One region of the Desulfovibrio faecalis genome, then DNA from elsewhere that is predicted to be linked to it. Evidence: predicted binding sites of a transcription regulator. Region 1 holds the regulator's gene; each other region holds the start of a gene.

What was found. Region 1 encodes sigma-54, which starts transcription at its own class of promoters, with help from an activator protein. Its sites were predicted from a motif close to CTGGCACGGNNNNTGCTT; they were not measured.
Region 2: a site for sigma-54 is predicted at 1,156-1,173, ahead of ACUZ79_RS01380 (UxaA family hydrolase). Genes of this name have one in related genera too.
Region 3: a site for sigma-54 is predicted at 854-871, ahead of urtA (urea ABC transporter substrate-binding protein). Genes of this name have one in related genera too.

Annotation. Positions count from the first base shown of each region.
Region 1 covers NZ_JBRBQR010000001.1:2,356,097-2,358,365, reverse strand. Annotated here, with positions in the region: gene ACUZ79_RS10370 (CTP synthase) at 1-151, shown strand, start outside; gene ACUZ79_RS10365 (hypothetical protein) at 179-370, shown strand; gene rpoN (RNA polymerase factor sigma-54) at 447-1,871, shown strand; gene hpf (ribosome hibernation-promoting factor, HPF/YfiA family) at 1,908-2,269, shown strand, end outside.
Region 2 covers NZ_JBRBQR010000001.1:330,397-332,665, reverse strand. Annotated here, with positions in the region: gene ACUZ79_RS01385 (sigma 54-interacting transcriptional regulator) at 1-1,019, opposite strand, end outside; gene ACUZ79_RS01380 (UxaA family hydrolase) at 1,353-1,637, shown strand; gene ACUZ79_RS01375 (UxaA family hydrolase) at 1,642-2,269, shown strand, end outside.
Region 3 covers NZ_JBRBQR010000001.1:615,407-617,675, reverse strand. Annotated here, with positions in the region: gene ACUZ79_RS02675 (sigma-54-dependent Fis family transcriptional regulator) at 1-616, shown strand, start outside; gene urtA (urea ABC transporter substrate-binding protein) at 959-2,245, shown strand.

The DNA.
Region 1 (2,269 bases):
TGACGATTCGCTTGTGGAAATCATTGAGCTGAAGAACCACCCCTGGTTCCTTGGCTGCCAGTTCCATCCCGAATTCAAGTCCCGGCCCATGAACGCGCATCCGCTGTTCCGCGAATTTATCGGAGCGGCGAAAAAGTTCGCCAAGGTGTAATTTGCGGCTCTAACGCAGCGAGGCTTTTTGATTTTCACCAAGCTTGGGTATCGCAAAATCGCGCAAAAAGGGGAGGGCATTGCCTTCCCCTTTTTTGGTGCGCAGATTATTTTCAATGGCGCAAATGCTGCGCCAAATCTGGATTTTTGGCGCTGGCAGCCCTTGCTGCTGGTTGGCGATACCGCGAACCTGATCTTGCAACTGTTAGCTATTGCATAATTTTTGCAGATGTGGCACAGTACTTGTAAACAGATAAGTCTATAGTCCTATGGCTAGTTAATGCAAAAGAGCACACATGGCACTGGAACTACGGCAGCAACTTAAGCTGTCACAGCAACTGGTAATGACCCCGCAATTGCAGCAGGCAATCAAGCTGTTGCAACTCTCACGCGTGGAACTTCTGGAAACTGTGCAGCAGGAACTGCTTGAAAACCCCTTTCTCGAAGAATCTTCACTTACGGACGATGCCTCCCAGGAGCAGCACGAGGAAAGCCGCGAAGCCCCAAAGGAGGAAGTGTACGACAGGGAACTGGCCAAGGACGCCGACTGGGAAGATTACCTCGGTGAGTTTGCCAGCACCCCCCGCCTATCGCAGTCGCGCGAGTTTGAACTTGCCGAAGAAATTTCGCCTCTTGAAGCCCGATATGCGGCCAAGCCCACCCTTGAGGGGCATCTTTTCTGGCAGTTGCGCCTTTCGTCGCTGACAGAAGAGCAGAAGGCCATTGGCGAGGTCATTATCGGCAACCTCTCCTCCGCCGGGTACCTGCAAGCCAGCATTGAAGAAGTGGCCGAAATGGCCCAGGTCGCGCCCGAGGCCGTGCTGCCCGTGCTTGAGAGGGTGCAGCTTTTTGATCCCATCGGCGTTGCCGCGCGCGATGCGCGCGAATGCCTGATGGTGCAGATCAAGAGCCTCAATTACGCCCGCGACCCAATCCTCGTGGAGCTGGTAGAATCGCACCTCGAAGACCTCGAGGCCAAGCGCTACAAGCCCCTGCTGCGCAAGTTCAAGCTCGATATGGAAGAGCTCAAGGAGTATCTGGATATCATCCAGAGCCTTGACCCATTGCCCGGCGCAAGTTTTGGCGGCGGCGAGCCAACCTACGTAAGCCCCGATGTATTTGTGTACAAGATGGGCGACGAATTTGTGATTTTGCTCAATGATGACGGCCTGCCCCAGTTGCAGCTTTCGGCCATGAGCCAGATGAACATTGGCGGCTCTGAGAAGGAAAAGGACTACTGCGCAGAAAAGATCCGCTCCGCCTCATGGCTTATCAAGAGCCTGTATCAGCGCCAGCGCACGCTTTATAAGGTTATGGAAAGCATTGTGCGCCACCAGCAGCCATTTTTTGAGGACGGCGTGACCAAGCTCGCGCCGCTCATTCTCAAGGATATTGCTGACGACATCAGCATGCACGAATCAACGGTGAGCCGCATTACCACCAACAAGTATGTGGCAACGCCCCACGGCATCTTTGAATTGAAGTTTTTCTTTAACAGCGGCCTTGAACTCGATGACGGAAGCCAGGTAGGCTCAGAAAGCGTCAAGGCTCTGATCAAGAAATTCATCTCTGAGGAAGATACCCGATCCCCCCTCAGCGATGAGCGTATCGGCGAAATGCTCAAGGAGCGTCTCAAGGTCAATATTGCGCGGCGCACGGTGGCAAAATACCGCACGGCGCTTGATATTCCATCTTCGTCAAGGCGCAAGGAGCATTTCTGATTCCCCGTCGAGTGGCTCAATACTTAGGAGGAACTTATGAACATCTCATTTGCTTTCAAGAACTTTGAAGCCTCCGAACATCTGAAGAAGTATGCCCGTCGCCGCATGGAAAAGCTGGGACGGTTTTTTGGCAAGGCCTCTGGCCTTGAAGTTGTCGTTGTGCTGACAGTCGACAAGTTCCGTCATCGCTGCGAAGTGACCGTTACGGGCGAAGGCCTGCACATCAACGCCACGGAGCAGACTTCGGACATGTACGCCGCCATTGACCTTGTGACAGACAAGGTTGAATCGCAGATCAAGCGCCAGGTGGCCCGCGTAAAGGCCCAGCGGCGGCACGCCCGCAATACGGATGTGGACGTGTTTACCTACAACCTCGATGCCGAAGCCGACGTGCAGCA
Region 2 (2,269 bases), 2.0 Mb from region 1:
ACGCGGATGTCCACGCCAGTGGACTCAGCCTCGCCCACTCGTTCAAACGAATTTTCTTCCATGACCAGCAGCAGCTTGCTCTGCATTTCCGGCGCGAGTTCACCTATTTCATCCAGAAACAGGGTTCCGTGCTGGGCCAGTTCAATGCGGCCAATGCGCTTGGCTGTGGCCCCGGTAAAAGCACCCTTGGCATAGCCGAACATTTCGCTTTCAAAAAGGGTAGGCGCGATGGAAGGGCAGTTAACCTTGACGAAGTTTTCTTCCCGGCGCGGACTGTGACGGTGCAGCCAACGCGCCAGCATGCTTTTACCCGTACCGGTTTCCCCGGTGATAAGCACGGGAATGTTCAGCTTGGCAACTTTGCGCACCACAGCCATTGTGCGCACCATGGGCGGCGTCTCGAGCAGTTTTGTTTCCAGCAGAATACTGCTTGAGTCATCCTGTATTTTGCCGGAATGCTCCGTCACGGGTCTGACCTTTGCCATTCGTTCCTCAGCCAGAACTGCGAACAGAAAAGCCGTGAGCACGGGCGTAAGTTCAATGAGGAAGTTCAGAATCTCAACAATATTATCCGGCTGCTTTACAAAAGAAACATGCAGTGTGCCAATGACCTCACGGTTGATGATCAGGGGCAGAGCAATGGTTGCGTTAAGTCCCACTGACGAGAGAGGCATGGGACCATCACCCAGATTATGTACAGAAAGATCATTGATAACCACAGGCTTGCGCGAGGAAATGGCAAGGCCGGCCACCGTGTTGCGCGCTATGCGCGTATTTGAAAGTGATTCTACCACGGTTCCATCTGCAGCGGTGAACAGGTTCAGAAATTCCCGTTCAGCGTCATAGAGATTAATACAAAACCTGTCATAGTGAAAAAGTTCACGAATCTGTTTTGATAAAATCTGAAAAAAAGCGTTTCGGTCGATTTTTCCCGCTACAATGCGCGCCAGATGATGCACAACCTGTCCGACAGTGAGAGAGGGACTGCTCAGCCCCTTTGGCGTAATCTTATATTCCATTTTTTCCGCCTGTATTTGGGCAATTTATACCCAAATATAATCAATTTTACCAATAAATCAATACATTCACTGGTTATTCAATCAAGTTTGTGAAAATAAGTCCATTATTTTCGCAGCATAGCAACAACCACATTTTTTGGCACACCAATTGCTCTATACTTTGCAGCAAGGCTTAAAGGCAAAAAATATTATTGGTATTTATGTGTACATATACAATGCTGCACAAATAAAAACTAATAATTTTTGCAAAATGTACTCTTGTTTTGCTCATACTGCCATTAAGTTTTTGCCTAAAAAAACTTTTTTATAGCAATGTTATTAAAGGAGAGCGGTATGGTAACCCATTTTGTGGTTCACGAACCCGGCGATAGCGTCGGTGTTATCGTTGTCGAAGGGGTGAAGAAAGGCGACAAGCTCAATGGCTGGGTCATGGACGGCAATCAGAGCATCGACTTTGAAACGCTTAACGACATTCCGATCGGCCACAAGATTGCCCTGAAGGATATGGCTGTGGGCGACACCGTCATCAAGTACGGCACCGACATCGGCAAGGTTGTGCAGCCCATCAAGCGTGGCGAACACCTGCATGTCCACAACGTCAAAACCAAGAGGTGGTAATCTGATGCAACAGACATTTATGGCCTATCGCCGTGAAAATGGCCGCGTGGGCATCCGTAACCACGTTATCATTCTGCCCCTGGACGACCTTTCCAACGCCGCTTGCGAAGCTGTGGCCAACAACGTCAAGGGCACGCTGGCTCTTCCGCACGCTTATGGCCGCCTCCAGTTCGGCGAAGACCTTGACCTGCATTTCCGTACGCTGATCGGCGTGGGCTCCAACCCCAACGTCGCTGCCGTTATCGTTATCGGTATCGAACCCCAGTGGACCAAGCGCGTAGTGGACGGCATCGCCAAGACCGGCAAGCCCGTTGAAGGCTTTGCCATTGAACAGCACGGCGACCTTGAGACCATTTGCAGCGCTTCACGCAAGGCCAAGGAATTCATGCACTTCGCCACCGAACTGCAACGCACCGAATGCAAGGTAAACGAGTTGTGGGTTTCCACCAAGTGCGGTGAATCCGACACCACCTCCGGCATTGCCGCCAACCCCACTGTGGGCAACGCTTTTGACAAACTGTGGGAAAAGGGCGCCACAACCCTCTTTGGTGAAACCACTGAGATCACCGGCGGCGAACACCTGGTTATGGAACGTTGTGCCAATGATGAAGTACGCGCCAAGTTCAAGGGCT
Region 3 (2,269 bases), 1.7 Mb from region 1:
GCTTCAGGAAGGCGAAATCCAGCCGCTGGGCGATGAACGCCGCTACAAGGTGGACGTACGCCTTGTCTGCGCCACCAACCGCCCGCTGGAAGAGCTGGTGGAGCAGGGGCTGTTCCGCGAGGATCTTTACTACCGCATCAATGTCTTTCCCGTGTTTATTCCCCCGCTGCGCGAAAGACCGGAGGACATTTTGCCCCTCACGGAGCATTTTCTGCGCATGTTCAGCAAGGAATACGACCGCCCGGTACGGCGCATTTCCACGCCTGCCATCGACCTTTTGCTGCAATACCACTGGCCCGGCAACGTGCGTGAGCTGAAAAACGTCATGGAACGCGCCGTGCTTATCTGCGAGGATGCCGTGCTGCGCGCCCATCACCTGCCCAGCACCCTGCAAAGCGCGGAGAGCAGCAGCACCGGCCCCACGGGCGGCGGCCTTGGCTTTAATGAAACCATCGCCAGGGTGGAGCAGGAATTTATTGTGGACGCCCTCAAAAACGCCCGTGGCAACATCCATCAGGCCGCGCGTGATCTGGGCATCACCTACCGCATCATCTATTACAAGATGAAAAAATACGGCATAGATCACCGCAGGTTCGCGCCTTCAAACCCTGCATAAAGCCACAAAGAGATGTAGGACATACACACTTCACACCCGGCCCGACAGATTAAAAGTCTGACGGGCCGGGTGTTCTTTTTTGCGCTGGCGCTTGGAGCTGTGGGCCGGACAGACAGCACCGCTCCGAATGCGTACAAAAATGTTTTAAAATCCCCTGATTTTACAAAAATGTTTTAATATTAGCGTACCAAGAAAAAATTTATCAAGTAATTACTGAATATTACATAAAGCACGGCCTTGGAACGCCTCTTGCTTACCTATGTGCTGTAGCAAGCAGCGCGGCAACCATGGGGGTGCGCCGCGTCACGTACAGACATACAGACAGTTCCAAGGAGGCTCCACATGTTCAAGAAAACGTTGGCGGCGTTGGCTCTCATGCTCGTCACCCTGTGCGGTTCGCTGAACGCAAAGGCCGCAGAAGACACCATCAAGGTGGGCATTCTGCACTCGCTCTCCGGCACCATGGCCATCAGCGAAACAACGCTGAAAGACGTCATGCTCATGCTCATTGACGAGCAGAACAAAAAAGGCGGCCTGCTGGGCAAGAAGCTGGAACCAGTGGTGGTAGACCCTGCCTCCAACTGGCCCCTCTTTGCAGAAAAGGCCCGCGAGCTGCTGAGCAAGGACAAGGTCGCCGCTGTTTTCGGCTGTTGGACCTCGGTTTCGCGCAAGTCCGTCTTGCCCGTGTTTGAAGAACTCAACGGCCTCCTCTTCTACCCTGTGCAGTACGAAGGCGAAGAATCATCGCGCAACGTCATCTACACCGGCGCGGCCCCGAACCAGCAGGCCATTCCCGCTGTGGACTACCTGATGAACGATCTCGGCGTGAAGCGCTGGGTACTGGCCGGTACGGACTACGTGTTCCCCCGCACCGCCAACAAGATCATCGAAGCCTACCTGATCTCCAAGGGAGTGAAAAAGGAAGATATCCTTATCAACTACACGCCCTTCGGTCATTCCGACTGGCAGTCCATCGTTGCTGAAATCAAAAAGTTCGGCAACGCGGGCAAAAAGACCGCCGTGGTTTCCACCCTCAACGGCGATGCCAACGTGCCTTTCTACAAGGAACTTGCCAACCAGGGCATCACGGCCGCCGACATTCCCGTCATGGCTTTCTCCGTGGGTGAAGAAGAACTTTCCGGCATAGACACCAAGCCCCTGGTGGGCCATCTGGCTGCCTGGAACTACTTCATGAGCGTGGACAATCCCGCCAACAAGGCCTTCATCAAAAAGTGGCACGACTTCACCAAGAATCCCAAGCGCGTGACCAACGACCCCATGGAAGCCCACTACATCGGCTTCAACCTGTGGGTGAAGGCTGTTGAAAAGGCCCAGAGCACCGATGTGAACAAGGTTCTGAAGGCCATTGTGGGTCTTGAAACCCCCAACCTCACCGGCGGCATGGCCAAGGTACTGCCCAACCACCACATCACCAAGCCCGTGCTGATCGGCGAAATCCAGGCTGACGGCCAGTTCCAGGTGGTCTGGGAAACTCCCTCTGTGGTTCCCGGCGAAGCGTGGTCGCACTACCTGCCCGAATCCAAGGATCTGATCGGCGACTGGACCGACCCCATCAACTGCGGCAACTACAATACCAAGACCAAGAAGTGCGGCGGCGCTTCCAAATAGCCCGCGCAACCGTATGAACCTGCT